2 linked regions of the Terriglobus albidus genome follow. The protein of the gene in region 1 interacts with the protein of each later gene in a pairwise test. Links are inferred from orthologs where the notes say so. Each region holds a gene or a part of one and is shown on either strand. Other genes may lie near its edges. The genes, in order: FTW19_RS19410 and rlmB.

The links.
Region 2: the proteins of FTW19_RS19410 (region 1) and rlmB interact in binary tests that used the Escherichia coli proteins (3 or more experiments, as listed by UniProt). The link is inferred for Terriglobus albidus from one-to-one orthologs.

The regions. Positions count from the first base shown.
Region 1 is NZ_CP042806.1:4,861,867-4,877,599, forward strand. Bases 7,699-10,529 are described here. They hold FTW19_RS19410 (NAD(P)H-hydrate dehydratase), read left to right. Parts: upstream 7,699-8,251; coding sequence 8,252-9,808; downstream 9,809-10,529. Other genes in these bases: FTW19_RS19405 (aldo/keto reductase), read left to right, coding at 7,699-8,193; tsaE (tRNA (adenosine(37)-N6)-threonylcarbamoyltransferase complex ATPase subunit type 1 TsaE), read left to right, coding at 9,813-10,250; FTW19_RS19420 (energy transducer TonB), read right to left, coding at 10,413-10,529. Outside these bases: FTW19_RS19375 (ABC transporter ATP-binding protein), read right to left, coding at 1-1,343; FTW19_RS19380 (ATP-grasp domain-containing protein), read left to right, coding at 1,692-2,708; FTW19_RS19385 (DUF6572 domain-containing protein), read left to right, coding at 2,747-3,076; FTW19_RS19390 (carboxylate-amine ligase), read left to right, coding at 3,111-4,214; FTW19_RS19395 (pyridoxal phosphate-dependent aminotransferase), read left to right, coding at 4,462-5,721; FTW19_RS19400 (aminopeptidase), read left to right, coding at 5,827-6,879; more of FTW19_RS19405, read left to right, coding at 7,243-7,698; more of FTW19_RS19420, read right to left, coding at 10,530-11,060; FTW19_RS19425 (hypothetical protein), read left to right, coding at 11,156-11,692; FTW19_RS19430 (penicillin-binding transpeptidase domain-containing protein), read right to left, coding at 11,809-13,131; cell division protein FtsZ, read right to left, coding at 13,269-14,645; cell division protein FtsA, read right to left, coding at 14,781-15,733. UniProt on the Escherichia coli protein: Bifunctional enzyme that catalyzes the epimerization of the S- and R-forms of NAD(P)HX and the dehydration of the S-form of NAD(P)HX at the expense of ADP, which is converted to AMP.
Region 2 is NZ_CP042806.1:6,256,527-6,272,423, reverse strand. What follows is about bases 8,740-11,734. They hold rlmB (23S rRNA (guanosine(2251)-2'-O)-methyltransferase RlmB), read left to right. Parts: upstream 8,740-9,841; coding sequence 9,842-10,627; downstream 10,628-11,734. Other genes in these bases: FTW19_RS25015 (M1 family metallopeptidase), read left to right, coding at 10,628-11,734; FTW19_RS25025 (RNA polymerase sigma factor), read right to left, coding at 9,028-9,657; FTW19_RS25030 (hypothetical protein), read right to left, coding at 8,740-9,028. In the rest of the region: FTW19_RS25070 (GNAT family N-acetyltransferase), read right to left, coding at 1-92; gyrB (DNA topoisomerase (ATP-hydrolyzing) subunit B), read left to right, coding at 244-2,856; FTW19_RS25060 (sulfite exporter TauE/SafE family protein), read left to right, coding at 3,114-3,896; FTW19_RS25055 (DUF971 domain-containing protein), read left to right, coding at 4,036-4,470; FTW19_RS25050 (ferredoxin--NADP reductase), read left to right, coding at 4,467-5,126; FTW19_RS25045 (tetratricopeptide repeat protein), read left to right, coding at 5,154-6,941; FTW19_RS25040 (LytR/AlgR family response regulator transcription factor), read right to left, coding at 7,222-8,040; FTW19_RS25035 (zinc ribbon domain-containing protein), read right to left, coding at 8,166-8,705; more of FTW19_RS25030, read right to left, coding at 8,705-8,739; more of FTW19_RS25015, read left to right, coding at 11,735-12,436; FTW19_RS25010 (AsmA family protein), read right to left, coding at 12,534-14,168; lepB (signal peptidase I), read right to left, coding at 14,169-14,966; FTW19_RS25000 (regulatory protein RecX), read left to right, coding at 15,407-15,897. UniProt on the Escherichia coli protein: Specifically methylates the ribose of guanosine 2251 in 23S rRNA.

The sequences.
Region 1 (15,733 bases):
ATCTCGTACTTCATGAAGTCCTGAAAAATGACGCCGATCTCGTGGTGCAACTCCTCCAGCTTGTACTCGCGCAGGTCGCGGCCATCCAGAAGGATCTGGCCCTCGGTAGGGTCATACAGCCGCGTGATGAGTTTGACGATGGTTGTCTTTCCCTGTCCGTTCTCACCGATCAGGGCAACACGCTCTCCGGGGCGAAGCGTGAAGGTGAAGTTTTTGAGCACCGTACGGTTGGTTCCGGGATAGGTAAACGACACATTACGGAACTCGAATCCTTGACGAATGGGATTTGGCGCCGGTAGGCCCTTGGGATCGGACCTGACCGTCGGTTCCATGCGGAAGAATTCGATCAGATCGGTGAGGAACAGTGCCTGATCGGCGATACCGGAGGCCGTGGAGAAGACCTGCTGCAGGTTCGAGTTGGCCTGCTGGATCGATGCCGTAAGGAAGGTGAAGTAGCCGATGCTGTACTCGCCCTGGATCGTCCTCCAGATGACGTAGACGTAGGCGCCGTAGTAGCCCAGGGTGCTGACAACATTCAGCAGGCCGCCGATCAGCAGCTTGCGACGCGCAAAGGCGGTGTCTTCGGCATGGATCCCCCGCGCCAGCTCGTCGAACTTGCCGGTGAAGTAATGGCTCAGACCGAAGAGCTTGATCTCTTTGGCGCCGTCGCGGCTGCCGGCCACCTGGCGAAGGTAGTCCATCTGCCGCTTTGCCGGTGTCTGCCGAAAGTTCTTGGCATAGCCGAGGAAAGCAAAGTGGGTCTCGCCGAGGAACGATGGCAGCACACCCACCAGCATCAGCAACACCAGCCACGGCGACGCCAGTACCAGGGCCGCGGAGAAGACGAAGGTCGTGATGATCTGCTGCAAGAGGCGGCCGATCTGCTGAATCATCACCAGGCGGTCCGTTGCCTGCACCCGTGCGCGCTCCAGACGGTCGTGGAAGATCGGATTTTCGTAGGTGGTCAGGTCCAGCCGGGCGGCCTGCTCCATCACTTTGACCGAGGCGTAATGGGTGTAGCTGTTGGCCAGCAGCGCATCGCTGAAATCGATTGCCCGCATCATGAGACCAAGCAGAACGTTGATACCGATCTCGGCAGCGACCAGATACCAGAATCGCGGATCGAGCGAGCGCCCGCGCAGCGTATCCGCAATGTCATTGATGATGTACTGTACGATCTTGGCGGCGGCAAAGGGGCACAGCGCCACGATGATCCGCAGGATCACACCCCAGATCACGGCGGCTTTGCTGGAGCGCCACATAATCGTGAGCACCATCGGCACGTTGCGCAGCGCGGCAACGCGTTCGCGCCAGGGGTTCTGGTTGGTGGTCTTCTCGCTCATGGACTCTCGGTCAAGGTTTCAGGACTGCGTCGAAACGATCGCGTGTGCGGAACGCGACACAGTGGCTGCTCCGTAGGATGCACGCAACTGTTGTGGAGGTTGTGCAAACAGAGGCATCGGAGCTTATCGTTATGCAGGAACTCGGGACACTCTGCATAGACCAACATGAAAGGCGATGCATCCGTCAACACACCATGAAAAGTTCCGTCTCGCTTGATTCCTTCATAAGCTTGGTGCGCGGCTTCTTAACCAGAAGCCGTCGGGAGGAACTTTCATGGTTCTCCCCGGCGCTTCTTTTCATACACTCGCACTACACTAGCGTGAAGTGAACGGAGGATCCCCCCAACTGTGAAGACGATCGGCGTTCTCTTTGGCATGGAAAACACCTTCCCCGGCGCCCTGGTGGAAAACATCAATGCGCGCGGGCTCGACGGCATTCGGGCAGAGTTTGTGCAGGTTGGCGGTGTCGAGATGGACGCGGCTTCGGGCTACGACGTCATCGTCGACCGCATCTCGCATGACATTCCCTTCTATCGCAGCTTCTTGAAGAACGCCGCTCTCCGCGGAACGCAGATCATCAATAACCCTTTCTGGTGGTCGGCGGACGACAAGTTCTTCAACTATGCCCTGGCCTCCCGGGCCGGGGTTGCGGTTCCGCGCACGGTGCTTTTGCCCTCCAAGCAACTGCCTCCGAACACCACGGAGCGCTCCATGCGCAACCTGCAGTATCCGCTCGACTGGGACACGATCTTCAGTTACGTCGGGTTCCCCGCCTTTCTGAAGCCGCACGACGGCGGCGGCTGGCGCGATGTCTACCATGTCCATAACGCGGAAGAGTTTTTCCACGCGTACGACCAGACCCGCGACCTGTGCATGGTGCTGCAGGCGGCCGTGAATTTCACAGAGTACTTCCGCTGCTACGTCGTCGGCCAGAAGAAGGTGCGCATCATGCAGTACGATCCGCGGCGGCCGTACCATGAGCGTTATGTGCACGACGGTCCGGCGCCGGCCAAGGCACTGCTGAAGCGCGTCGAGAAAGATGCCCTGACCCTCTGCCAGGCGCTCGGTTACGACCTGAATACGGTGGAGTTCGCCTGTGAGAATGGCGTTCCCTATGCGATCGATTTCATGAATCCGGCGCCCGACGCTGACCTGCACTCCGTCGGCAAAGCGAATTTTGACTGGGTGGTGAATGCCGTCGCCGACCTGGCGATCGCACGGAGCAAGCTGAGCGGCAAACCTCCTGAGCTGAAGTGGTCTGCCCTTCTCGGTGCTCCGGAGGAAAAGCCGGCGAAGAAGTCCTCAAAGAAGCCGCCGATGACTCCGAAAGCTCCAAAGCCTCCGAAAACGCCGAAGAAAAAGTAGCGGCGAGCAGGCCCAGCGCCCCGGCGTAGAGTACATGTATGGTTGATGAACCCAACAAGGTAGATCAGGTCTCCGTCACCAGCGACGGAGCTTACGTGCTCACCATCAAGGACCACTGGGACTGGGAAGTGGACTTCGATCACGTGCAGGTGTTGGAGGACAAACTGAACGCCTATCTCAGCTTTATCGAGGGCGGCCAGATGGAGGAGCTTTATCCTGCGTCGGTCCGATTGCCGCTGGAGATCGACATCCAGTTCCAGTTCGCTCCCAGCGAGCTGGGGCTCCAGTTCCTTGACGCCGCGAAGAAAACCATCGAAGAGGGTGGCTACAAACTCACCTGGAACATCGCTACGCAAGCCGATGCCTGACAAGCTTCCGGGGGCCTGATACCTTCATCTCACCATGCGCCCATCGTTCACGCTCGGCATTGAAGAGGAGTACCAGACCGTCGATCCTGAAAGCCGGGATCTTCGCTCGCACATCGCCACCGAGATGCTGGCCAAGGGCAGGCTCCGGCTGGAAGAGCGCGTGAAGGCTGAGATGCATCAGTCTGTCGTCGAGGTAGGCACGCGCGTCTGCCGCAATATAGAAGCGGCTCGCGAAGACCTTTACGATCTGCGCCGCAATATGGTCCGGCTGGCCGAAGAACACGGTCTGCTGCTGGTCGCCGGCGCAACGCATCCTTTCGCGGACTGGCGTGTGCAGGAGATCTATCCAGACGACCGCTACAAACGCGTCGTTGAAGATCTGCAGCTTGTCGCCCGCGCCAACCTCATCTTCGGCCTGCACGTCCATGTCGGCATCGAAGACCGCGAGGCGGCGATTCGCATCATGAACTCGATGCGGTATTTTCTGCCGCACATTCTGGCGCTGAGTACAAACTCTCCGTTCTGGCTGGGGATGGAGACCGGCTACAAGAGTTATCGCGCCAAGGTCTTCGAGAACTTTCCGCGGACGAATCTCCCTGACAGCTTCGCGAGCTACTCGGAGTTCGAGAACTACGTCAATCTGCTGATCAAGACCAACACGATCGACAACGCCAAAAAGATCTGGTGGGACGTCCGTCCTCACCCTTTCTTTAATACCGTCGAGGTGCGCATCTGCGACATTCCGCTGCGCGCGGAAGAGTCGATTGCCATCGCCGCGCTGATCCAGGCCACCGCCGCTAAACTCTACAAACTGCACGAAGCTAACGTGGACTTCCGCCAGTACAGCCGCGCGCTGCTGATGGAAAATAAGTTCCGCGCCGTGCGATACGGCCTTGATGGAAAACTGATCGACTTCGGGAAAGAGACCGAGGTCGCCGAGCGGGATCTGATCCGCGAATACCTCGCCTTTGTCGATGACGTTCTGGACGAGTTAGGCTCGCGAGCTGCAGTCGAGGAGCTACACAACATTCTGGAACGGGGTTCCGGCGCCGACCGGCAACTTGCGGTCTTTCGCCAGACCGGCAGCCTGCGCGCTGTCGTCGATTACATGGCGGCGGAGACCAGGGCCGGTCTGTAACGAATTCATGACAATCAAATTTTCTGTTCATTCCTCTTTTCAGAAAATTTAATCCGGCGTACATTTGTCTTCAGAAGAGCAGTTTCTGCTGCTTTACGTTTCCGTACATTTTTTGTTCCCTTTTGGGTTGTGGCAAGTTTTTGCAGTCTCCGGCGAAGCTATCGCCGATGTGTATTCGCAATCTTTCTTGTAGTCGCCGTCGTGTCGCTGTATTCAACCTGCAGTCTTTTTTGTGAGGGAAACACCCATGAGCTCGATCTTCGACGTTAATTCCGCAGTCTCCCGCCGCAACTTCATGCGCCTGTTCGGCGCTGGAGCAGCGGCCGCAGCCACGCTTCCTAACTTCTCGCAGACCGCATTCGCGCAGGCAGCTGGCCAGACTGCCGGTCGTCGCGGTATGGGCGAGCGCCCGATGATGGATAAGGACGTCATCGTGATCTCCTCGAACGAGAACCCGCTTGGACCGGCACCCTCGGCTCTTGCCGCTGTCGCGCAGGCAGGCCCCACGGGCGGCCGTTATGACAAGTATGGCGTTACTATTGGCGTGGTAAAGACCCTCTCAGAGCAGTTCGGTCTGAAGCCCGGCTACGTACAGCTCTATCCCGGTTCCAGCGGCCCGCTGGATATGGCGCTGATGTCCAACATCGGCCCCGGCAAGGGCCTGGTCACAGCTGATCCTTCCTATGAGCAGGGCTCTCGCGCTGCCCAGAAGCTGAAGGCTCCACTGAAGCAGGTTCCGCTGAACGCCAAGTACGAGCACGATGTGAAAGCCATGCTGGCCGCCGATCCGAACGCCGGCGCCTTCTACATCGTCAACCCCAACAACCCCACCGGCACCATGACCCCGAAGGAAGACATCATCTGGCTGATCAACAACAAGCCCAAGGGTTCGGTTGTGATCGTCGACGAGGCCTACCACCACTTCTCCACCCATGAGTCGGTCATCGACCAGGTTGCCGCGGACAAGGACGTTATTGTTCTGCGTACCTTCTCGAAGATCTACGGCATGGCCGGTGTCCGCGCTGGTTTCGCCATCGCCCGTCCGGATCTGCTGGAGAAGTTCGAGACCCTGTCGCCCTCTGTCAGCCTGCGCAATGCAGCTTCGGTTTCGCTGCTCTCTGCTGCTGCAGCCGGCGCCAGCCTGCGCGATCCTGAGCTGGTTCCGCTGCGCCGCAAGATCAACACTGACATCCGTGAAGCCACGCTGGAGTTCCTGGACAAGAAGGGATACAAGATCGTTCCCGGCTCCCAGGCCAATATGTTCATGGTCGACGTCAAACGCCCCGGCAAGGAGTTCAATGCGCTGATGATGAAGGAGAAGATCGCCATCGGCCGTACCTGGACCGCGATGCCGACCTACGTCCGCGTCACCGTCGGCACGAAGGACGAGATGGAGAAGTTCCAGACTGCGTTCGTCAAGTGCATGGATGTTCCCCCGGGAGCCGTCAATGCCTCGCTGCACTCGGAACTCTACATTCCCAGCGAACTGGACCGCCACCGCGCTTAACCCCTCCGCGTTCCAAACCCGGAAACGAACCCCAGCTTCGGCTGGGGTTCTTCTTTTCATCCGCCTGCAATGTCGTTCACAATGCCTTAAACTTGGAGTAACGCCATGATTCAGACGGCCCAGCAGCACCCGCTTCTCTCCACCTCGTTTCCCGCCGAGTTCACGCCCGGCGCCCGCTCCGCAGTGCGCACTTGCCTACGCGTTCAGCCGGAAGAAAAAGTCACTCTCATCACCGATGAGAAGTGTCTACCCATCGCAGCCTCCATCGCGGCAGAGCTGGAGGCTGTGGGCTGTATCTGGAATGGCTTTGTTTTAGAACAACTTGCGCCCCGGCCGCTGGCAAACATGCCGCAGGCGGTTCTGGACGATATGGAGACCTCCCAGGTCTCAATCTTCGCCGTCGAGGTGCAGTCGAACGAGCTGCGCAGCCGCATGCAGATGACCGACGTTGTGAATCGCCAGGGAATCCGCCATGCCCACATGGTGAACATCACTCCTGAGATCATGACTCAGGGCATGCGCGCCGATTACCGAGCCGTCGATGCTCTCTCCCAGGCTGTGCTGGACCGCGTGCAAAAAGCGACCTACGTCCGCGCCACCACCCCAGCGGGAACCGATCTGCATGTGGCGCTCTCGCCGGAATACAAGTGGTTCAAGACCTCCGGCATCATCTCGCGGGAGAAGTGGGGCAATCTGCCCGGCGGCGAGTGTTTCACCGCGCCGGGAGAAGTCAACGGAGTCTTTGTCGTGGACGGCGTTGTGGGCGACTTTCTCTGCGCCCGTTACGGCATTCTGGAGCACACCCCGCTTACGATCTGGATCGAAGGCAACCGTATCCGCCGGGTGGCTTGTGACAACAAGCAGCTCGAAGAAGACTTCTGGGACTACACCCACACCGACGGCAACTCCGACCGCGTGGGCGAGTTTGCCATCGGCACCAACATCGGCGTCACCAAGGTGATCGGCAATATCCTGCAGGACGAAAAGTTCCCCGGTATCCATATCGCCTTCGGCGACCCGTACGGGGCGCACACCGGCGCGCCCTGGAGGTCATCGACACATATCGATGTCGTGGGCCTGCACTTCAATATCTGGCTGGGCGATGAACATGGGGAGACCCAGATCATGCAGAATGGCGAGTTTCTGATTAAGCCGTAAGTATCGGCAGAGTTCGATATTTCTTTTGGTTGTCATCTCGTAGAGATTTGCTTGTAACTCTGTTCCTGCTCGAAACGCAGCGGTAGAGAAGCAGATTTCTCCGCTACTCTTCACCCCAGCCAGCAAAGCTGGCCGGGGACCCCGATCGCTACGAAATGACAAAAAAGTGCCAAGGACGCTGCCTGAGCCGGTTTTTCCTCTTGTCGCGCGCATCTCATACAATCGCGAGATAGAGCATTTCACTGTTGCTGGGAATTCCGGAAGAGGAGTGCAGCGGCGTTTTCATTACGGAAAACGCTAATAGATGCGCAAGCCCCGCACTACACCTACAGTGAACATGCTCTATTGCCAAAGGAGCGATGCGTGAACTTCAACATTCTCGGCAACTCAGATATGCAGCTTTCCCCGATCGGATTCGGCGCCTGGGCTATCGGCGGCGGAGGATGGGCCTTCGGCTGGGGCGCGCAGGAAGATACAGACTCCATCACTGCCATCGAGCGCGCTCTGGATCTCGGCCTCAATTGGATTGACACCGCTGCCGTCTACGGCCTGGGACACTCTGAACAGGTCGTCGCCAAGGCGCTGCGCAAGTCTGCGCACAAGCCGTGGATCTTCACCAAGTCCAGTATGGTGTGGGATGACAAGGGCAACATCACCAACTCCATGAAGCAGATCAAGCGGGAGTGTGAAGATTCGCTACGCCGTCTGAATCTCGATGTGATCGATCTGTATCAGATCCACTGGCCGAAGCCCGATGAAGAGATCGAAGAGGGCTGGGCGGCCATGGCAGAGCTGCAGCGCGAAGGGAAGGTACGCTGGATCGGCGTTTCGAACTTCTCCGTCGACCAGATGAAGCGTGCACAGAAGATCGCTCCCATCACTTCGCTGCAGCCGCCTTACTCCATGCTGAAGCGCGACTACGAGGCGGAGGTGCTTCCCTTCTGCCGCGAGAACGGCATCGGCGTCATCAACTACTCGCCCATGCAGAGCGGTATGCTCACCGGCAAAATGACCAAAGAGCGCGTCGCCCAGATGCCGGACGACGACTTCCGCAAGCGCGCCCTTAACTATCAGGAGCCGAAGCTCTCGCAGAACCTCAAGGTCGCGGACAAACTGAAGGAGATCGGAGCGAAGTACGGTGTCACCGCCGGCGTGATCGCCATCGCCTGGACGCTGAAGAACCCCGCGATTACGGCGGCCATCGTCGGTGGACGCAATCCGCAGCAGGTGGAAGAAACGGCAGAGGCACTCGACTTCGTTCTGCCGGACGAAGAATACAAAGCAATCAACGACTATCTACAATCAAACGCATAGGCTTTGCGGCTCTGCCCGTCCCTCTGGACGAGCAGAGCTACACTGCATGGACGTTTGTATGAAGATTCTTACCGCAGAGCAGATGGGCGAGACCGACCGGCGCACCGCCGCCGAGTTCGGCGTCTCCATGCAGGAGTTGATGGACAACGCCGGCACCTCGGTCGCGCGCTTTGCGCTGCGGCGTTATCCCGAGGCGCGCCGCATCGTCGTCCTCTGTGGCAAGGGCAATAACGGAGGCGATGGCTTCGTCGCCGCTCACCGGCTGCACGCGGCCGGGCGGAAGGTGCAGGTGATCGTTCTGGCCGCGGGCAAAGACGATCTGCGTGGCGATGCCGCCAACGCCTTCAGCGCACTGGATGCACCGGTGATCTTCGCGACGGAAAGCATCGTCCTTCCCGAAGCCGATCTCTATATCGATGCCATCCTCGGTACCGGGTTCAAGCCGCCGATGCGTGGCCTGGCTTGCAACCTGCGGGCACAACTGACCCAGCTTGCAAAACCTGTTTTGGCCGTAGATCTCCCTTCCGGATGGGATGCTGACTCGCATGGAGCCACCGCGGGCGACGCATTTCCCGCCGATGCGGTCGTAACCTTCACCGCTCCAAAGCCGGCTCACATCTTCGGCCAGATGAACCGGGATGGCGCCTTCGGTGCTGTCGCCGTGGCCCCGATCGGCTCACCTGCTGAATCTCTCCCCAAAGCCGATCTCACCTGGACCGGATCTTCCAAAGCGCTGACGGAGACACCTCGCCCACTGAACAGCAACAAGGGCAGATTCGGACACGTGCTGGTGCTCGGCGGCTCAAGGGGAAAGTCCGGTGCTGCCGCAATGGCTTCCCTCGCCGCATTGCGCTCCGGTGCAGGCCTGGTTACAGCCGCGGTGCCTGATTCTGTGCTCGATTCGGTAGCCCGCATCGCTCCCGAATTGATGTGCCTGCCACTGCAAGAGATCGACGGGCACGTCGCTCTAGCGAACTTCGAAACGCGCACCCAGTGGCTTGAGAAGATCAGCGTTCTCGCCATCGGTCCCGGTCTTGGAACACAGCCGGAGACGACCGAGTTCGTCCGCCGCGCGGTGCTTAAAACAGCTCTTCCGGTCGTCATCGATGCCGACGCCCTGAATGCCTTTGCTGAAAAACCGGAGCTGCTGCGCGCGCAAGCCGGACGTGTGATGGTGCTGACACCGCACCCAGGCGAGATGGCCCGCCTTCTCGGCATCACCGTCAAAGAGGTAGAGGCCGACCGGATCGGGCTCGCCCGTTACTATGCCACCGACCGCAACCTGACCCTGGTGCTGAAGGGCTGGCGGACCCTGGTGGCGCATCCCGATGGAGAGATCTCCGTCAACACCACCGGGCATCCCGCGATGTCGAAGGGCGGCAGTGGAGACATTCTGACCGGCATGGTGGCAGCCATGCTGGCGCAGCATCCCGATCACGTTAAAGACGCGGTCAACACCGCTGTCTATCTACACGGTCTCGCCGGCATGATGGCCGCGCGCAACCAGGACGAACATACGGTGCTGGCCACCGACACATTGGCCCATCTGAGCGACGCCTTCCGCTACCGCATTGCGGACGAAGACGGCCTCACCTGGGTTGGAGGACTTCGCTAGTTTCATGCTCGTAAAAAGATTCAAGACCCGCTCCGTGGAGGGCACGCTTGCGCTTGGCCCGAATATGGCCGAAAAGCTGATGCCGACACCGAAGCTGATTCTGCTGCGCGGCGAGTTAGGCGCCGGGAAAACCACCCTGGTGAAAGGCATCGCCCAGGCGCTAACCGGCGTCGATCCGGAGGAGGTCACCAGCCCGACCTTCACACTCGTGCATGAGTACGCAGGACCGAAGGTGCATCTGTATCATCTCGACCTTTACCGTTTGGAAAAGGAAGAAGAGCTTGCGGCGCTCGGTATCGACGAGATGGCCTCGCAGCCTGATGCTCTTGTCCTGGTGGAGTGGGGTGATAAGTTTCAGAGCGTGATTCAGCGCGCCAGTGGACAGATCATGATGCGGGCGAATGAGCTGGATGAGCGGGAGATCTTTTTGGAGATTCTGTAGGACTGCTCTTGAAAGATCGATACCACTTGAAGGTGTCATCCTGAGCGAAGCGAAGGACCCGTTGTGTTGGCACCTTTATACTTCCGGGCAGCCCATGAAGCAGGTCCTTCGCTGCGCTCAGGATGACAAAATTTGTTTGAGTGCCAGCTCCGAATGTTTGCCTTAGTTCGATTCCAGCGTGATGCACTCCCATCCGCATCCGCCAGGGTTCCTGCGGCGGTCGAAGTGGAAGTGGAGTTCCTGCTCGCTGCTGATGGGTCTGCCGTTCTTCACTGCCGGATGAAAGACCCACTGCTGTACGGTAGCCAGCACCATCTGGTCGATCTGCGTTCCCATTCCTCTACGCGCGTGCACCCGGGCAATGTGACCGGTATCGTCGATCTGCAGATCGACGAAGATATCGCCGGTAGCGCCGACCGCTGATAAGTCCGGACGTTCCTGGGGGAACGCCTGCACGTAGGCGATGCTCACATTTCCATCGCCCAATGCTTCATTGCCGCGCTCCCCTGGAGGATCGACCGGAGGCGTCACCACCACTGGAGCCTCTACCACGTTCTTCCGAGGGGTGTGATGCTTCAAGGCCCGCTTCACCTCATGCGTCTGCGAGAGCTTTCCGGGGTTGTAGGTCATCATCACCCTGGCGCCTTGGCGGGTACCGGCCGGTTTGAGCTTCCGCGCTCCAATCCACCATGCGTTCGCAACAACAAAGAGCGTGAGCAGATGCAGTCCTGTCGACACAGCAACCCTGCCCTGCTGCGTCTGCAGCAGGAGCGCCGAACGCTGTCTCCACAACAGGAGCTGCTCTCCCATGAGGGCCCTCTCTCCCATGGGGCTCATCGTATCGCAGCGATCCGGCAGGAAGCGACAGCTTTCCTGCGATGCAAACTACAAGATAGACTTCTGCGGTGAAATTCCTGCCACTATCAGCCGTCGTCGCGACCGCACTCCTCTGCCCGGCCCTCCCGTCCCAGACCGCAAAGGTCGGTCCCGCCGGCAAGCCCGCCGCAACGAAGACGCTGCCGCCTTTTTCCGGTACGTGGATGCTGAATCCACAGCGCAGCAAGTTGACTCGGCACATCGAGGGCGAGAGCAAAGCCGTCATCCAGTACGACGGCAAGACCTGGCACTACATCCATTCGCACCAGGAGACTCCCAATGACGAGCCAGATGCGTGGCAGGTGACGCTGGAAGTCAACTCACCCAGACTGCATGTCGAACCGGGCGACGAAGTCACCTTCCGCTCGCGGATCCGCCAGCAGGGCAACGCTATGTTGTTGGAAGAATGGGGCACTACCGGGCACGGCCAGAAGATTCACAACACCGTGCGCTACACCCTGGAAGACAGCAACAATACGCTGGTGCAGACCGAGGTCTCGGTCGGTCCGCTCGGCCCCGTACGTAATGTCTACGTTCTGGAGCGCGTGCGGACCACCGCAGAGTGAGAAGGGATTAGAGCATTTTTCCTGTTGCTGGGTATCCCTGGAGGAGCGTGCAGCGGCGTTTTCATTGGGGAAAACGCCCATAGATGTGCCCGCAATACACCTACAGGAAAAATGCTCTACTGCGATACGCCCACGGCAACCTGCTTGGGCTCATCCGAGCCTGCAGCAGTTGTGGCCGGAGCCGTTTTCTGCAGGAAGTAGCTCTTGTCGGCCATCGAACGATAGAAGATTCCAGTCAGCTCAGCCGCCTTCGGACCGAAGGTCGGACGTCCGCCTTCCAGGAAGAAGACCGTCACCATCCGGCCGACTGGAGTGTCCGCATAAGAGGCGAACCAACCATAGCGCGTTCCGTTGTTGGAGCAGGTGCCAGTCTTGCCGAGCACCGGGAACTCCTTGAAATTGGCGCGCAGCGAGCGGGCGGTACCGTAGCGGGCATCGACCGCGCCGGCCATACCGGGCAGCATCTCCGGGATCAGCGGAGCGATGTCGAGCGTCCGCTTCACCTTTGGCTGGAAGTTCGCGACAGCGTCCGCCGTGGTGGGGTGCTGCAGATAGTAGAGCGTGCCGCCGTTGGCGATAGCAGAGACCAGAGCGCCGAGCTGCAGCGGAGTCATCGAGATGCTCTCACCAAAAGAGCACATACGGCCCACGCCACCCAGCTTCTCCGGCAGTTCCTCATCGGGGTAGACACCGAGCTGCTCGCCATCAATGTTGTAGCCGGCCAGTTCGCCCAGGCCAAACATGTTGGCGTAGTGCTTGACCCGCTCAAAGCCCATGCGGCGGCCCAGAACCTCAAAGTACGGATTCACCGACTTGGCAAGGGCGTAGTCCAGATCCACGTTGTAGTGGCCACCGAGGTTGACCGGCGTGTCGTGCTTGATCAGGCCTTCGGAGAGAGCCGCCAGGGCCACACTCAGCTTGATGGTGGAGCAGGGTTCAGCTCCGCGCGAGAGCGCCAGCTTCTGGTTGACCATGGCCAGGACACGGCCGTTGGTGGGATCGATCGCCACCGCGGTGCCATTCATATTGCCCAGAGCCTGGATCAGAGACTCGCGGACTACCGGATCCTCTCCGGTCGCGACATCGCCCAGCGTTAGATTGTCCGCGAAGGAGCTGGCTGTAAAACGCTCAGAGAACCGGCCGGCGCGGGTTCGCTTAACGGCCAGTCTCGGCGCAGCGCCGCGTTTTCCCTTAGTAGCAACAGCCTTCGACCTGGCGGCTGGGGCTGCCTTAGCGGCTGCCGCCGATTTTCCGGCGCGGCGGCTGTGCTGCAGGCCGGCAAGATGCGCCTTTCCGCGAGTACTCTCCTGTACCTTGGAGCCTCCCCGGGTGCGCCTTGCACTTGTCGGCGTGGGGTCGGCCGCCAATGCGGCGGCTGTGGAAACAGCGAGAATACCTACAACCAGTCCTGGAAAAAACTTCTTAAAGCCCTGAATCATGCGTCGCACATCCCTGCGCCAACCCGTGCTAAGCGCCGATTTTTATTCTTTTTATCCTACCTTGATCTGACCAAAATCGATCAGATCCGGCGCCATACAACTTTAGACGCGTTTGCCCAATACGGAACGCGTTTTTTTTACATGCCTCCACGCCGTAGAAACGCTGGAATATCCAGCTCATCCTGCTCTTGACGTACGGTAGCCGACGGAGTGGAGGCAAAAGTTGCCACCGGCTCCGGAACCACAGGAGCAGCCGCGACCGGCGCGGGCTGTTCGACCGGCGCCGCCACCTCCGGCGTTGTCTCCACCCACTGCTGCGGCGGCGGAGCAGCCGACTCACGACGCTCGCGACCCGTTAGAAAGAACTCGTCTTCGAAGACCGATGGCGACTCGGGCCGCTGGGCGATCGGAATCTCCACCTTTTGCATGACCGGAGTCTCGCTGGCAAAACGCGGCATCGCAGAGGGGCGGGCGTCGTAGCGGACTGCAGGCTCCATCGCCTCCTGCAACATGCGTTCGCGGCGCTGCGGCATCTCCTGCTTGAAGCCGGTGGCGATGACGGTAATCTTCACATCCTCGCCCATCGACTCATCCTGCACCGCACCGAAGATGATGTTGGCATCCTCATGCGCAGCGTTCTGAATGATGGTGGAGGCTTCGTTGACCTCGCTCAGCTTCAGCGAGCTGGATCCGGTGATGTTGATCAGGATGCCGCGTGCTCCATCGATCGCGCCGGCTTCCAGGAGAGGCGAAGCCATGGCGGCGATCGCAGCTTCCACTGCACGGTTCTGTCCCGCGCGTACGGCCGTTCCCATCACCGCATAGCCCATGCCCGCCATCGTTGTTTTCACGTCGGCGAAGTCGCGGTTGATGATGCCGGGGATGGTGATGATGTCCGAGATTCCCTGCACGCCCTGGCGAAGCACATCGTCCGCAATGCGGAAGCTCTCGAAGAAGCCCGCGTCCTTGGCGACAGCCAGCAGCTTCTCGTTGGGGATAACGATGACGGTGTCGACCGCATCCAGCAGCTCCTGCAGACCACGCTCGGCCTGCATCATGCGGCGCTTGCCTTCAAACCCGAACGGCCGCGTCACCACAGCCACCGTCAACGCACCCATCTCGCTGGCCAGCGAGGCGATCACCGGAGCGGAGCCGGTTCCTGTGCCTCCGCCCAGACCGGCCGTGACAAAGACCATGTCCGCGCCTTCCAGCGCCTCAATGATCTTGTCGGAGTCCTCCAGAGCCGCGCGGCGGCCTACGTCAGGGTTCGCGCCGGCGCCCAGACCAGAGGTCAGCTTCACGCCGAGCTGCAGTTTCACCGGCGCCAGAGAGCCTTCGAGCGCCTGAGCGTCCGTATTGGCGGCGATAAACTCCACGCCTTCCACTTTGGCCGCGATCATGCGATTGACCGCGTTGCCGCCACCACCACCTACGCCGATGACCTTAATCTTGGCGCCGGTGCGGGTCTCATCGTTGTAGTGAATGCGGATCGGATCTTGGGGCGTATTCGACATGGGAATGCGTTAACTCCTGCGTTAATGGTCATTCTGTCATTCGTCCGCTTGCAAAGAAATGCGGAAAAGCAAATGACGGTTATCAAAGTCGATTCCTGAGGCCGAATCAGGACTATCTTGTGACAGCGGGGATGACTACATGGTGCCGGCGAAGATCGCCTTTAGCTTGGCACGTAGTCCCATCTCTTCGCTGGCGCGGCGTATCTGCGTGCGGTGCGTGTACAGCAACATGCCGATCAGAGCCGCGAACTCCGGCTGCGCCAGCTCCTCGGGCATACGTGACAGCGGTACGGGATAGCCAACGCGAGCCGGTACACGTAGCATGCTCTCGGCGACATCCAACAGGCCGACCAGCTTGGCCGAGCCGCCGGTCAGAACCAGGCCGGCGCCGAGCGCTTCCAGCACGCCGCCCTGCCGCAGGTTCTCGCGCAACATCTGCATCAGCTCGCGCGCTCGCGGCTCAAGAATCTCCGCCAGGTAGCGATGACGGACGATGCGTGCCGGCTGCCCCCCACTGAGCGCCAGGTTGCCGCCAACCTCAATCTCATTCAACTGCGGCACACTGGTCACAACACAGTTGCCCCAGACCTGCTTCAACTGCTCCGCCTCTTCGACGGGCACATGGAGGCCGACCGCGAGGTCGTTCGTGAAGTGGTCGCCGCCGATCGGCAGCACAGCCGTATGTGCGACCGCTCCCTCGAAGAAGACCACCATCTCGGTGGTGCTGGCTCCGATATCCGCGATGCAGACGCCAAGCTCGCGCTCGTCCGCGCTAAGAACGGCCTCAGCCGCGGCAATGCCCTCATAGACCGTGTCCAGTACCTCGAGGCCGGCCTTGTTCGCGCAAGTCACAACCGACTGCGCTACGCCTCCAGAGCAGGTAGAGAGATGGAGGTTCACTTCAAGCTTCGTGCCCACCATCCCGACGGGATCATGGATGCCCGGCTGATCGTCGAGGATGAACTCCTGCGGCAACAAGTGCAAAATCTCACGGTCCGCCGGCAAAGCCACGGAACGTGCGCGGTCGACGGCCGCCTTAACTTCTTCGCGCGTGATCTCGCGCATGCGGCTGCCCATGCTGATGCCGC
Region 2 (15,897 bases), 1.4 Mb from region 1 along the record:
TCTCCGGCCTGCAGCGACCGGACCGATGCCTCTAGCAACTGTTGCAAGTAAGGGACATCCTCGATGCGTGCGGTGCGGAGTGTGTATTCCATGAAAAAAGTGTGCCATTTCCCGCGAAAAACGGCCTTGTTCCCGCCCTGGGCGCCGCAGCAGAGGACCCCCCAAACGTGCTAAAATAAGCATGTCCAAGAAATCTCGAACGGCCACGCTAAGGCACTCAAATTCAGTAATTTACGGAGCCTGATGTCCACTCTGAACGTTCTCCCCGAAGCAATGCCCGATACCCAGCCGAGCGGTTCTTATACCAGCGAAAACATCAAGGTGTTGGAAGGCCTCGAGGCCGTCCGTCTGCGCCCGGCCATGTATATCGGTTCCACCTCTGAGCAGGGCCTCCATCACCTGGTCTATGAGGTCGTTGACAATTCGGTCGACGAGGCCCTGGCCGGCTATGCATCCAAGATCGACGTCGTGATCCACGTCGACAACTCCATCACCGTCGTCGACGACGGCCGTGGTATTCCCGTGGACGAAAAGACGTTGCCCAACGGTGAGCGTATGCCCGCCGTACAGGTGGTGCTCACCAAGCTGCACGCCGGCGGTAAGTTCGACGCCAGCACCTACAAGGTCTCCGGCGGTCTGCACGGCGTAGGCGTAAGCTGCGTCAACGCCCTCTCGGAGGAGTTCGATGTCGAGATCTGGCTCAACGGTCAGACCTACGAGCAGACCTACTCCAAGGGCGACCCCACCAGCAAGGTACGTCAGACCGGTGTAACCAAGAAGCGCGGCACCAAGGTGCACTTCCTGCCCGACAGGACCATCTTCACGGTCACCGATTACAACTACGACACCCTGGCCAACCGTCTGCGTCAGCTCGCCTTCCTGAACAAGGGCATCGAGATCACGCTCACCGATGAGCGCACCACCGACCCCAAGAGCGGTGAGTTCAAGATGGCGACCTTCAAGTACAATGGCGGTATCGCCGAGTTCATCAAGCACCTCAACAAGGGTAAGCAGGTGCTGCATGACAAGCCGTTCTACATGGAGGCGGAGAAGGGCACGCTGGTCGTCGAGGCGGCGCTGCAGTACAACGACTCCTATTCGGAGACGGTCTTCTCGTTCGCCAACAACATCAACACGGTCGACGGCGGAACCCATCTCTCCGGCTTCCGTACGGCGCTGACGCGCACCATCAACGCCGCCGGACAGTCGCTTGGCCTCTTCAAGGACCTGAAGGAGTCGCTCTCGGGCGACGACGTCCGCGAAGGTCTGGTCGCCGTGATCTCGGTCAAGATTCCCCAGCCGCAGTTCGAAGGACAGACCAAGGGCAAGCTGAACTCCGATATTTCGGGCCAGGTGCAGAGCTTCGTCAATGAGCGTCTGGGCGCCTTCTTCGAGCAGAACCCGCAGGTAGCCAAGCGCATCATCAACAAGGCCATCGAAGCCGCGCGCGCCCGTGAGGCAGCCCGTAAGGCTCGTGATCTCACCCGTCGTAAGGGAGCATTGGACGGCGGTGGTCTGCCGGGTAAGCTGGCTGACTGCAGCGAGAAGCAGCCTGACCGTTGCGAGCTCTACCTCGTCGAGGGTGAGAGCGCAGGTGGAACCGCGAAGCAGGGCCGCGATCGTAAATTCCAGGCCATCCTCCCGCTGAAGGGTAAGATCCTCAACGTCGAGAAGGCCCGCTACGACAAGATGCTGGGCCACGAAGAAATCCGTGCCATGATCACGGCGCTGGGCGCCGGTATTGGCAAGGACGACTTCGATGCCGCCAAGCTGCGCTACGGCAAGATCATCCTGATGACCGATGCCGACGTCGACGGATCGCACATCCGTACGCTGCTGCTGACCTTCTTCTTCCGTCACATGACGGAGCTGATCCAGCGCAGCCACGTCTACATTGCTCAACCGCCGCTCTACAAGATCAAGAAGGGCAAGTTCGAGCAGTACATCAAGGACGATCGCGAGTTTGTGAAGGTGATGGTCAAGCGCGCCTCTGACGGCATGGTGATCCGCTACGGCGAGAATGCCGCCGCTCTGGAAGGCCGTGCCCTGACCGACTTCATGGGCAAGCTGAACGACTACATCGGTTTCTTCGACAAGGCCAACAAGCGCCTGCGCAACGAAGCGGTGACGGCGGCCTTCGCCGACCTCTTTGCACACGAAGGCAAGGATCCGTCGAAGCGTGCCGACTTCGAGACGCAGGACAAGATCAAGCAGCTTCGTACGAAGCTGATCGAGATTGGCAAGGAAGCCAAGTTCAAGGGCGTCTCCGATCCCATGCTCGACGAAGAGCATCAGACCTGGTCGGTAAGCTTTACAGACTCGAATGGCGCTGAGCGCAAGCTCGACTGGACGCTTGCTTCCACGCCTGAGATCCGTCAGCTCTTCGGCAAGCACGCGCAGATCAAGGAACAGCTCCAGCCACCGTTCATGATCGAGTACGTGCAGAAGGGCGCCAAGGCCGATGCGGACGACATCGTCGAAGAGCAGCAGACCGAAGGCGTTGCCGAGGCCGCTGCCGCTCCCGGCACCGCCGTGCAGAACAAGGGCACCAAGCGCGCCTCCAAGCTGCCGCAGGATCCGGTCGAGAAGAAGTCCGCACGTGACCTCTTCGAGTTCGTCATCGAGCAGGGCCGTAAAGAGTACGACGTACAGCGTTACAAGGGCCTCGGCGAGATGACTGCCGAACAGCTCTGGGAGACCACCATGGACCCCGATCGCCGTACGCTGCTCGAAGTGAAGCTCGAGGACATTGCCGGCACGGAAGAGATCTTCACCACACTGATGGGCGAAGACGTTGAAAGCCGCCGCCGGTTCATCGAAGAGAACGCGCTCGATGTAAAGAACCTCGACATCTAATTCATTGTTCAACCGAACAAAAAGAGGAGGCCTCGGCCTCCTCTTTTTGCATTTCTAAGGTCTCAGGGCATATCGGCGAGCATGGAACAGCCCACACGCTTGGTGCTCCATCCATCGCAACGCGATGGGTGGCATATTCGCAGGTGGGAGCGTTGGCCATCAGGCTGTTCAGAAGCTCTTGTCATAAATTTGTCATCCTGAACGTAGTGAAGGACCCGCTTTTCAAGCAGCGCATTTGACAACCTACAATAAAGACAATGCCCGCTTACCTCACCACGCACGGCCACTATCTCTGGCTGATTCTTGCATCCTTTATCGCAGGCGTGATGAACGCGCTCGCGGGCGGAGGCTCGTTCGTCTCCTTTCCGGCGATGCTGGCGGTGGGCGTGCCTCCCATCCAGGCGAACGCAACCAACACGGTGGCTATCTGGCCGGGGCAGCTTACCTCGCTTGCCGCGTTGCGTGAAGATCTGCGGCGCGATACGGCCTGGGTTGTAGTTGTCGCCTCAGTGATCGGCGGCATCGGAGGAGCGATCATTCTGCTGCACACACAGCAGCAGACCTTTCTGCACGTGCTGCCGTGGATGCTGCTGGCGGCATCGTTGCTCTTCGGCGTCAGCGGACACATCTCCCGCTGGCTGCGCAACCGAAGTGAGCATCCGCACCTCGAGCACAAGGTGCCGGCGCTTTACGTGCTGCTCTGCCTGCTTCCGGTTACTTTCTATATCGGCTACTTCGGCGCGGGCGCGGGGTTCCTCATCATGACGGTGTTGGCGCTCTTCGGCGTGGAAGAGATGAACCAGTTGAACTCGCTCAAAGTCCTCGGCGCGTGCGTCTCGAACTTCTCCGCTGTGGTTACCTTTATCGTGCGCGGAGCGGTGGTCTGGCATTTCTGCCTGGTAGCGATGATCTTTGCCGGACTGGGCGGATGGCTTGGCGCCCGCTATGCCCGGCGTATGAACGGCAACGTGCTGCGAGCCCTGGTGGTCATCATTGGCTGTGCCGTCGCCGGCTGGTTCTTCTACCGCAATGCGATTTGATTTTTTTGTCGTTTCGTAGCCGGGGGCCCCTAGCCAGCTTTGCCGGCTGGGGTGAAGAGCAGCGGGGGAATCTGCTTCTATGTTGCCTGGTATGGGATCTGATTCGTCGCCAACGAAAAGCGCCTAAAATAGAAGCTGTATGAGTCACGAAGGCATCCGTTTCGTAAGCCGGGAAGAGGCGCTGGCCGACGCCGCGCAGGACAACTGTCTGCCGCGCGAGGCGGTTACTCCGGCCAAGGTTCGCGTGCACCTGACCTCCGGCGAAGGAGTCGAGATCGAGTGGAAGGACGGCCATCACTCGAAGTGGACCTTCCCCTGGCTGCGCGACGCCTGCCCCTGCGCCACCTGTCATGAAGAGCGTCAGCATACCGGCCGCAAGCCGGGTGAGCCAAAGCCGAAACCCAAGGAGCTCTTCACCATGTACCAGGCGCCTGCCAAGCCAACTTCGGTGGAGAAGATCGGCAACTACGCGCTGAAGTTCAAGTGGAACGACGGGCACGAGGCCGGCATCTATTCATGGGATCACCTGCGCCGCGTCTGCAACTGTGACGCTTGCCGGAGCACGCGGGCGTGATCGCTGCCGCGCTTGCCTCGAAGCGTCTGCTCAGTGAAGCCTCGCAGACCTGGGAGCTTTCCTTCACCTGCAGTGAACCGCTCACCTATCAGCCCGGCCAGTTTTACTCGTTTGTCACGGAGCGTGATGGCAAGCAGGAGGTCCGCGCGTACTCGCTGACGCAGGCTCCCGATGGCGATCGTATGGTGCTCTGTCTCAATCGCGCCGGATGGTATTCCAATCTGCTGTGCGATCTGAAGGCTGGAGAGACAGTGCACGTACAAGGCCCCTATGGTGGGTTTGTCCTTCACGAAGGTCCAGGCATTATCCTCGCCGACGGCGTTGGCATAGCGCCTGTAGCAGCGATGGTGGATGCTTTACTGCGAGCACAGCGCAACGCCGGCTCGCTGCATCTGCTGCATACGGCATCTTCGGAGTCAGAGCTGTTTTATCGCGACCGTTTTGAGCGGGCTGAGCGCGAGATCACCGGGTTCCGTTATCTGCCGCTGCCGGGCGTTGAGCTTGCTCCGCGTCTGGAAGAGATTCTGTCTCAAGCTGGAGGCGAAAAACCGACGGCTTACATCGTCGGTCTGAATGCTTTTGCGGCTCCGCTGCGGCAGTGGTTGAAAGACCGCGGATGGGATCGTAAGCAGATCGTCTTCGAGCGTTACGACTGACTTCCGCCGGTTGTGGGAGAGAGATTGATGCAGTTCGGGAACGTCCTGAGTCGCTGGTTCGAGATGCATCCCGTCAGAACGTTTGTCCTGCTTGCGACTGCTCTTGTGCTGCTCACCTACGGAAGTGTTCTTGGCGCTCCCTTCGTCTATGACGACCTTGATCAGGTGGTGAATAATCGCAATCTGCAGCCATGGAGCAATTTCGCACATCGTTTCCTGGGGCAGCCGGTCTCTCTCAGCACGTCCTATCTTGGCTATGGCGGTTCTACCTACCGTCCCATCTTCTGGCTGACAATCTATGTTGACCATAGCCTTTGGGGGCTGAATGCCACCGCATTTCATGCCACCAATCTGCTTCTGCATCTTCTGAATGGCATTCTTCTCTTCTTGCTTTTCCGGAAGACGAAGATCCCTGCTACCGTCGCGGCAGCGATTGGTTTGATCTGGCTATCGCTTCCAATCAATACCGAAGTCGTTGCGTGGGTCAGCGCACGTGCCTACGAACTGTGCACGCTGTTTACTCTTGGCTGCCTGCTCGCTTCACTGCAATATCTCGAGAGCAAGCGCAGCTCCTGGCTTCTGGTCAGCTTTCTCAGCATTCTTGCGGCGGATTTCTCTCACGAGCTCGGTGTCGTAGCGCTGCCGCTGCTCCTACTGGTTTTGTGGATGATGCGCCCCGCAGTATCTCCTCGTCTATGGCTGTTTCCGGCTGGCGGCATCCTGGTCGCCTCGCTCGCATCGGCAGGGGTGAGGGCTGCTGTGGGAGTGAAATCCTTTACGACATTCGCTTCGCTGAAGTGGAGCCTGCTTGCCTTCAGCCAATATCTTCATCTGTCGCTTCTGCCGGTGCACATGAGTGTGGAGAGATCGACGAGCCTATCGCTCCAACAAGGTCACATCTGGTCGTATGTGGGATTGTGTTTCGCCGCAGCCGGGTTTGCCTATGCCGCTATTCGACGGAAAGAGAATCCGTCGATGTTGAAAGGTTTGTGCTGGTATCTCATCGTCATTCTGCCGTTCTGCCTTGTAATGACCTACCAGGGCATCGCAGAGCGGTTCGTCTACCTGGCGGGCATCGGTCTTGTGACGGCCCTGGTGACCGGTATCTTCGGAATCAGACGTCCAGCCGTCAAACAGGTTCTTACGCTCTGCCTCATTGGCTGGAGTCTCTGGAATATCGGCCGCACCTGGCTTCGGGCACGAGACTGGACCGATCCTGTTCAGCTCTATCGAACTTCTCTTGAGGGAACGCCGAAGAGCGCTCTGCTGCACTTCAATCTTGGATTCACGCTTCGCGAACGCGGGCAGCTTCAGGAGGCATTGCAGGAATATCGCCGCGCCCTGGAGATCGATTCCAGGTATCCCAATGGCTACGCCAGCATTGGCGATGTCTATCTCGCCATGAATGCGTATCGCGATGCGATGGAAGCCTATCGAACAGCGCTGGCCCAGAAAGCCGATGACACGGCTGTCCTCCTCAATCTCGGCTCAGCGTATCAGGGCATGGGTGCAAATGCGGAGGCAGAGGCGGCCTGGCAGAAGCTTCTGGACGTTGATCCGAAGAGTAGTGCCGCGCATACCGATCTCGGTGTGCTCTACCTCAGCGAGCAGCGCACGAACGATGCGATGCATCAGTTTGCGATGGCGATTGACTTGAAAACTACTGACATCGTGCCGTATTACAACCTGGGAGCGCTCTTCCAGAAGGCAGGACGAGGCGATCTCGCGATGGTTCTGTATAAGAAGGTTCTGGAGCTGAAGCCGGACGACGCCGATACGCTGCGCAACATGCGACTTCTCCAACAGGGACATTGAGGCAAATTCCATGCTCTTACCTACACGAAGTTGTCATCCTGAACGTAGTGAAGGACCTGCTTTTCGACGCTTCGGATGGCACAAACTCTTCATGATTTATGTCACGAGCTTTAGATCCACCTCATTAGGGCGTATTGGACAAACGCGCCCTTCACTGAAGAACTATAGAGCGGGCCTTCAGCCCTTGGATTTTCAATACGCCCGAGACCTGGGGCTTTGCCCCAGGCTGGTATAGAGCGCGCCTTCAGCGCTTACTCACTCTGGCTATGTAAGGCGTGGGTTACAGATTGAACAGTTCTTTCAACCGTTTCGTCTGCGCACGGCTTACCGGAATCTCCGTCTGTTGGCGGTCGTCCATGCGGAGCTGGTAGCTCGACTTGAACCACGGCACCACTTCGCGGATGTGATGGATGTTCACGACATAGCTGCGATGCGCACGCCAGAAGATCTCCGGATTCAACTGGTCCATCAACTCTTCCAGGGTGCGGCAGTTTGAGGTTCCCTCAACGTTCTGCGTCACGATGGAGATCTGGCCCTCATCGATAGCGGCAAAGCAGATGTGCTTCTGATCGACGAGCAGCAATCGGCTCTGAGCTCTCACCACAACCTTGCTGCTGGCGCGTGCCGGAACGGCGGCCTGTTGGGCCTGTTCTTCCAGCAGCTTCATCAGGGCATCGAGCTTGGCGCTGTTCGGATCACTGGGAGCCTGTGCAGCGGCTGCGGCTTCCGCAGCCACACGGCCGCGTGCCTTTTCGACTGTCTGTTCCACACGTGCGCGGTCGAAGGGCTTCAACAGGTAATCCACCGCATTTACCTCAAAGGCGCGCACGGCGTACTGATCGTATGCGGTTGCGAAGACCACTTGCGGCAGGCGTGCGACTTTGCCGATGAGCTTCTTCAGGACGGCAAACCCGTCCAGGCCGGGCATCTGAACGTCGAGAAAAACAACATCCGGCTTGTGTTCACGGATGAGTTCGACGGCTTCAATCCCATTCGATCCCTGGGCAAGCACTTCCACATCGCCGGCTTTTTCCAGCAGGTACTCCAGCTCCTGCCGTGCAAGCGGCTCGTCGTCGATGATAAGAGCGGTCATCGCCATGCCAATAACTCAGTATAGAAGAAGGGACGAATTAGAGTATTTTTCCCTGTTGCTGGGTATCGGAATCCCTACACTACCCCTACAGGAAAAATGCTCTAGCCGAACCGCGAACAAAATCGAGATAGCTACTCGTCGTGATAGGCCCGCAGGCGGCGCGGAGATCCGTCCGTGGCAAGATCATGCCCGCAGTTGGAGCAGTAGATATCGGTAATCTGCACGCTGCGATAGCACTGTCCGCAAACGGGCGCAGTCTGGAAGCGGCACTGCGGACAAAAGTTGAAGCCGGCCTGCAGCTCCGTGCTGCAGTGGGGACACCGGGAGACTACCGGCTGCCGCACCAGGAAGTAGACGATGGCTCCGATGCCGGCAGGCATCAGGATGACCATCAGCACCCACAGCGGCGCCGACATATTGCGGCGTTTGACGTCGCGGCTGACGTAACCGGCCAGCAGGGCGTAGCTGGCAAGCGCAGATCCCCAGAAGAAGCCCATCGCAATGCGCATCGCCAGCAGCTCGCCGTGACGATGGGGCATCTTGAAATGAAAGAGATACTGCAGCCCGACAAAGAAGATCGCAGCCAGCAGGATCGACCAGGTGGGAACCAGGCTCAGATCGTATTCGGCATTACCGGTATCTCTATCTCGGCGCTCGTGAACTTCCGCCATTAGTTACGACCTCCGCGGCCAGCATTCACACGCTTGTACCAAACCACGCCGATCGCTGCTGCGGAGACAGGGATGAGCCACATGAGCAGCACGAAGATCTGCTCACTGGCATAGGGCAACGTGTCTTCCACGTCGGAGTCCGAGGCAAGGATCACCGCCGTAGTGACCATGGCAGCAATCAGCAAGACACCTCCGAAGATCAGCGGGAGATAGAGACTCCGCACTTTCCTCTTCTGTGCCTGTTGCTTAAGAGCTTGTGCGCGAATCGCCCGGTGCGTGCGATTGACGACGCGCGATGGAGCGGGGGGAGTCATTGTAGCCATCACCGTGTTCCTTCCGCTGGTACTCTGCGAAGGGCTTCGACCTGCGGTCGCAAGGCGGCGAGGCCGCGGTAGAGCCGGGATTTTACGGTCGAGAGAGGAGCTCGCGTTACCGTCGCGATTTCCTCCAGCGACATGTCTTCATGGAAGCGCAGCGTCAGTACCTCGCGGTAGCTTGGCTCCAGCGTCAGCAACACCGCGGCTACCTCGGCAGCGTGCTCGCGCTCCTGAAACTGTTCAAAGGGAGACGGCGCATCCAGGGCGATCTCGAAGGGGCGCTCGTCCTCTCCGCCTTCGCTCATCTCGTCCAGGCTGGCCATGGTCTTGCGGCGGGCGTTGTCGATGACCAGGTTACGGGCGATCGTAAACAGCCAGGTCTCAAAACGAGCTTTGCCGTTGTACTGCGAGCCACGCACCAGCACCCGCATCCAGGTCTCCTGGAAGAGGTCCTCTGCCATCTCCCGGCGTCCGGTCAGGAAGGTCAGGTACCGCATCAGGCGGTGCTGATACTGCTCGATCAGTGTGTCCAGAAGGTCCGGGTCCTGCCGCTTCAGCCCGCGCGCGATTGCGGCGTTTTCCTGCGCCTGCTCCGCGATGGCGGCTTCAGTACGGACTAAAGAGAAGGACGGCACATTTCCTCTGACGGGCCTCTCGCGCCAAAAGACTCGGAGGCGACGATTTTTTCGTAAAAATCGGGTGAAGCTCAGTATAGGTCGCCTGGCCGTAGCCGTGGAGCAGAATTTCCCGTGTTTTCGCCCGATTTTCCCGTAATTGGCAACAGCCGTTTGCGGGCTTGCAGGACGATAAACTGCTTGGATGGAAGTTCTGTACGGCATTCACCCGGTAGAGGAGGCAGTACGTTCCGGCGGCCGCCCGCTGGATCACGTCCGTTTCGCCCGTGACCGCCGCGATGCCCGGCTGGAAGCGGTGCTCGATCTCTGTCGCAAAGCAGGGGTTAAGTGCTCGCCGGCCTCCAAAGACGAGCTTACCCGGCTGGCCAAGACGGAGATGCACCAGGGCATCGTCGCCCAGGTACGCGAGCGTAAGTTCCTGGCTATTGAGGACTTGCTGGCCGCTCCGCCCCGGAACGGAGAGCATTACTTCTTCCTCGCCCTCGACGGCGTCGAAGATCCCCATAATCTCGGCGCGCTGCTGCGTACCGCCGATGGAGCCGGTGTCGATGGCATCCTTCTGCCCGAACGGCGCTCGGCGCCTCTGACTGCGGTGGTCGCCAAGTCGTCTGCCGGAGCCAGCGAATACGTTCGTATCGCCCGCGTTACCAACCTTGTGCGCGCTCTCGAACGCCTGAAAGAGGCGAATGTCTGGGTGGTCGGTCTGGATGAACGTGGTACGCCCGATTACAGCGACCACGACTTCAAGACACACACGGCGCTGGTCCTTGGACGCGAGGGCGCCGGGCTGCACGATCTGGTCAAGCGCACCTGCGATCACCTGCTGCGTATCCCGATGGCAGGCTCTGTCAGCTCACTGAACGTCTCAGTCGCCGGCGCGGTGGTGATGTTTGAGGCCGTTCGACAACGTGCCGGCGCTCCCGTACAGGTGGCAAAGCCGTCCAAACCGCGTAAGGGTTTAGGTTCCTAGATGTCTTTTGTAAACCGATTGGGATGTGCGGCTGTGCTGCTGGCTGCCGGTATGGCGTGGGCGCAGCAACCGCCCCAGGTCATCTTTCAGTCTCCTCCGGAGACCCCCCAGAAGAAGCCGGCGGTGCTGATCCAGGTCCCGGACGAGGTTCGTTCCTCGCTGATCTTTACCGCCTACGACATGGACCTTCACCTGAATACGACAGAGAGCACGCTCTCTGCCCGGGTGCGGCTGACTGTGCGCAACGGTGGAACGAAGCCGATCGAGGATCTTCCGCTCCAGATCTCATCGTCCATGATGTGGGACCTGGCCCGGCTGGTCGAAGATGGCCGCACCGTCACCCTGCCGGTGGCTCAACACCAGGTGAAGACCGATCTCGACCACACCGCCGCGGTCACCGAGGCAGTGCTACATCTGCCCAGGCCTCTCTCTGTTGATGCATCAGTTACCCTCGATGTGCTGTACTCCGGCAAGGTGGAACAGACCACCGGCGCCGAGAGCTCTTCCTCGGCCTCCACCCTGGAGTGGGATCGCATCACGGACGACTTTACCGGTGTCCGCGGCTTCGGTAATGTGCTCTGGTATCCCGTCAGTGCACCGCCTGCGTTCATGGGTGATGGAAACCGTGTCTATGACCTCATCGGCCGCAATCGGCTGGCGACGCAGACGGCACGCGTGAGCGGACGTCTCACAGTCGAATACGCCGGCGACCCACCGCGGCTGGCGTTTTTGTGCGGCCACCAGGCGATATTGGAGACGCACCCGGACAATCCGAACCAGCCCTCCGCCGCTGCCACCGGTGTTGCCACCGCCAGCTTCGCGGCATTCCCCCTGGGCTTCCATCCGCTCAGCCTGTTTCTCAGCAAAGACCAGCCGGAGATGCTGGGCGGTGGTTACCTGGCGGTGATCTCTGAAGATGCTGAGCGGGCGAGCAATTTGAACAAGACGGCGTTGAATGTCTTTCCATTGCTCACCACCTGGCTGGGCGCGCGGCCTAACGGACCACTAACAATGCTGGAAGCAGACATCCTGCAGCCTTTTGAGTCCGGACCATTCCTCGTGGGGCAAATTCCGAGCGGCTCAGGCCAGGATGCCGAGGCGCTGGTGCATGCCTTCACGCACGCCTACACCGGCAACCAGCCCGTTTGGCTGGACGAAGGCCTGGCGCGTTTTATGGAACTGCTCTGGATCGAACGCTCCGAAGGTCGCGAAGCTGCAATTGCGGCATTGGAAGACAGCCGCAGCGCGCTGACGCTGCTCGAGCCTGACCTCTCGCAGCCGGATGCCGGTGAAGGACAGCCGCTGGAGAAGGCACACAGCGATCTGATCTACCGCACCAAGGCGGCCTATGTGCTCTGGATGCTGCGGTCGATTGCCGGAGATACCGCCCTGCAGCAGGCGCTGGCGGCGCTGCGTACGCAACCCACGCCGAATGCGGCAACCTTCCGCCGTCTGCTCGAAGACACATCGCAGAAAGATCTCGGCTGGTTCTTTGACGACTGGGTCGACCACGACCGTGGCTTGCCCGATCTCTCCATCGTCTCCGTAACACCGCGCGCCATCGAGCGCACGGGCGGCTACCTGATCTCCGTCGAAGTCTCGAATGCCGGCTATGCTGCGGTCGACGTGCCGGTGACGATCCGCTCCGGCAACCTGACCACTACGGAGCGCCTCCGCGTTCCGGCGCGCTCCCGCTCCACCACCCGCATTGTCTTCAACGACGCACCACAACAGGTCCAGGTGAATGACGGCACGACACCGGAGCTACGCTCGACGGTGCATGTGCTGGATGTGAAAGCAGCCCCGTAGGGATTGAATGATTGAATAACGGAATAATTGAATGAGGGCTTAGAGGAACGGAGCGCGTAGCCCATTCTTCAATTATTCAATCTATTCCATGATTCAATTACCTCCTGCGCGCAACGCGCGCAGGAGGCACCACATTCGTGGCGCACGTAAACGGTGGAGTGGTATTGCTGTGCTGGCAGCTCAGGTTCAACTGGGTGGAGCCGTCTTTCGGCAGCAGCGGATCGATCTGGTCGCCCAGTGGAGTCAGCGCGGCCAGATCCCGTGTCTTCGTCGCATCGGCCTCACCCGTGATCTGGATCAGGCTCAGATGGGAATCGAATCGGCCGCTGACCTGGGCAGGATCCTCTCCTCCAAGCTCCACCGGCAGCCGATCGAAGGTGAAGGCATAGCGCCGCAGATCGCCCTGCGGATTGCTCATTTCGGGTTTCCGGCCGGGGCGTCCTTTGAATACCACTGGAGTCACGGCAACGTCAGTCAGCTCGACCGTCTGGTCCTTGATGACCTCATTGTTCTTTGCGGAGAGTCCCAGCTTGTTGGCGGTGAGATGCCCCTTCCATCCGCTAGCTGCTCCGTAGGTCAGATCCGCATCGACGGTTCCGGAGGCGGTCCATTGCGGCGATACGCGTGAGCTCGCAACTTTGCCCCAGTTCAGCAGCGTATCCGCGGCAACCTGGCGAAGTCCGAGCTGGATCGCCGCCTTCTCCGGCTCGCGGACGTCTTCGATCCGTCCGCCCAGGGCAACGGCGCCGGCATCGACGGGCGCCTCGCACTTCACATCATCCAGGGTCAGGAAACGGTTGGTGGCGCGCAGTCCGCAGCGTATCTCCGCCGAGATCGGCTGTGCCGGGAAGAACTCCGCGCGGCGCAGGCCTTCCAGCTTGATCCAGGTCTGCACGTTGGACTCGGAGAAGGTGCCCTTGACGTTGGCTCCCCATTCGAGGGTTCCGCGCAGACCGGCATCGGCTCCGGTCAGTACTTTGCTGGTCTCGCCGAGCTGAGCCTTGGTCCATACGCCGTGCAGATCGATCGGAACCTGGCTGAAGCTGTCGGCATGTTTCAGAGTGCCTTCAACTCGCAGAACGCCGGTATCGCTGGCATCGGTGTCGGTACGCGAGGGATGCGCCTCCAGGCGAATGCGCCACTCGTCCGGATTCGGCAACCAGAGCGCAAACTCGGCTTCGGTAAGAGAGAAGGGCGTCTTTTCGTTGCCCAGCTTCAGATTGACGCGGGCGCTGGTGGCTTCGATGTAGGGAAAGCGGGGCTTGGCACCGGCTTTGGGCTGCGCGGTAGGGGCGGCGTCCACCTGCGTGGCGTGCATCAGGATTCCCTGCAGATTCCAGCGGCCGTTCTCGGCACGGACCAGGTTCACGCTGGGCTCTGTCAGCGAGATAGAGGAAGCTTCCAGCTTTCGCCGCCACAGCGAGCTCAAACGAAGAGTTACGTGCACCTGGTTGGCGCGCATCACCGGCTCTGCGCCAAACTCCGGATCTTCGCTGATGACGAAGTTCTCCAGCGTGAAGCCCGGCGTGGGCAGCATGCTCAGGGTGATGTTGTCGATGTGCACCGGCCGGCCGATGGCCTCGCTGATGCTCTGCGCGACCCGCAGGCGATAGCGGCCCACGTTGATCAGGGGCAGCGCAAAGATGGCTACCAGCACAAGAACAATCAGGCCAAGAGCCATGGCGATACGCCGACGCCGCGAACGCTTCGGTTGTGCGCCGATCTCAGACATCTACTTCACCAGGTGCAGCGTACGCTTCCAGCGCGTCTCGTCGAAGAAGTGCAGAATCACGTGGGCTGCGAAGCCGATGCGGTCGCCGACCGTCTGTTTGTTGATCTGGTCCGCCGGAGTCTCGAACGACCAGTAGACGAACATAGGCCGGCCGACGATGTTGTCCATGGGAACGAAGCCCCAGAAGCGGCTGTCCAGTGAGTCCAGGCGGTTGTCGCCCATGGCGAAGACCTTGCCCGGGGGAACAACGAGATCCTCTCCCTGGATGTGGGAGGGAAGGTCCTCGCGCCAAACACCGGGCACGTCTTCTGAAGAATAAAAAGACGGCGGCGGATACATCGGGAAGTCGTCGCGGAACTCCTGATACTCGCGGATATTTCCGTTCTCGTCGCGGTCACCGGGCTTGGAGATGTAGGACTCGTTCTGCTGAACGCCGTTGACGTACAGAATGCCGTTGCGCAGATGGATCTTGTCGCCGGGCAGGCCGACCAGACGCTTGACCAGGAAGAGATCGGGCCAGCCGGGCTTCAGGAAGACGAAGACGTCGCCGCGGTGGGGCTGGCGGTAGTGCACCAGAGGCATCCATTTGCTCTGCGGGGCCAGGGTGACACGGTCGACCAGCACATGGTCGCCGATCAGCAGCGTCTTCACCATGGAGGCCGACGGGATCTCAAAGTTCTGGAAGATAAACGTCATGACGAAGAGACCCACGGCCAGAACACTGGCGATGGAGGCAATGCTTTCGAGCAGGGTCTCTTCGCGCTTTTGTTCTGCAGGCTGCTGCTCTTCGTTTGGCAAAGGAACTTTCTCCTCAGCAAGTGTAACTGGTCGCGTCTCCGGAGGGGCCAAAGGGGGCTTTGTCGTCAACAAAGAGGGCTAAAAGAGGCTATTGAACGAGCACTCCGCAGACTAGGGCGTATCGGCAAATTCGATTGATTTGAGACAGCCCGGACCCTGGCTTAACGGGTGGGAGCAGCGGGCTTCAGCCCGCTGATAAAGGCGCAAAAGTAAATGGGCTTTAGCCCTGGGCCTTTTCCTGATGGGCAGAAAAGCCCAGGGCTTAAAGCCCATTTTTATAGTGAGCCGATAGACCGTGGGCTAAAAGCCCACGGCTCCCACCCGGTTCGACCCAGCTAACCAGATTCGTCAGGGACGATCAATCCCCGAACCCCGTCCGTCAATTCTTCTAGAATCTCCTCACGTCAATGCCGTTCCGTAAACCCAAAGCGCGTGAACCGATGAGTGAGACTGAGCTGCTGGATTACGCTGCCGCCGCCCTGGGCCGCCGCATGCGTACCGTGGCCGAGCTGAAGAAGCTGATGAAGGCCCGTGTGGAAGACTCCGCCGAGGGCGAAGCAAAGATCGGCCGTGTCATTGCCCGGCTGGAAGAGATGCGCTATCTCTCCGATCCACGCTTTGCCGCCGATTTCACCCGGCTCCGCCAGGAGAACCAGGCCTTCGGCAAGCGCCGTATCGCCAATGACCTCCGGCAGAAGGGGATTGCGTCTCCTCTGATCGAGCAGACACTCACGGCAGCGTTCGAAGATGTGAAAGAGCTCGACCTGGCCCGCGAACACCTGCGCAAAAAGCGGATCGCCGCGCCGACCAACGAAAAAGAGTCGGCACGGATCGTGCGGCGGTTAGCTGCGGCCGGCTTCTCCACCGGCACCATCTTTGCGGCGCTCAAGGAACTGAAGGCCAGCGATGATGTGCTGGCTGAGGTTGAAAG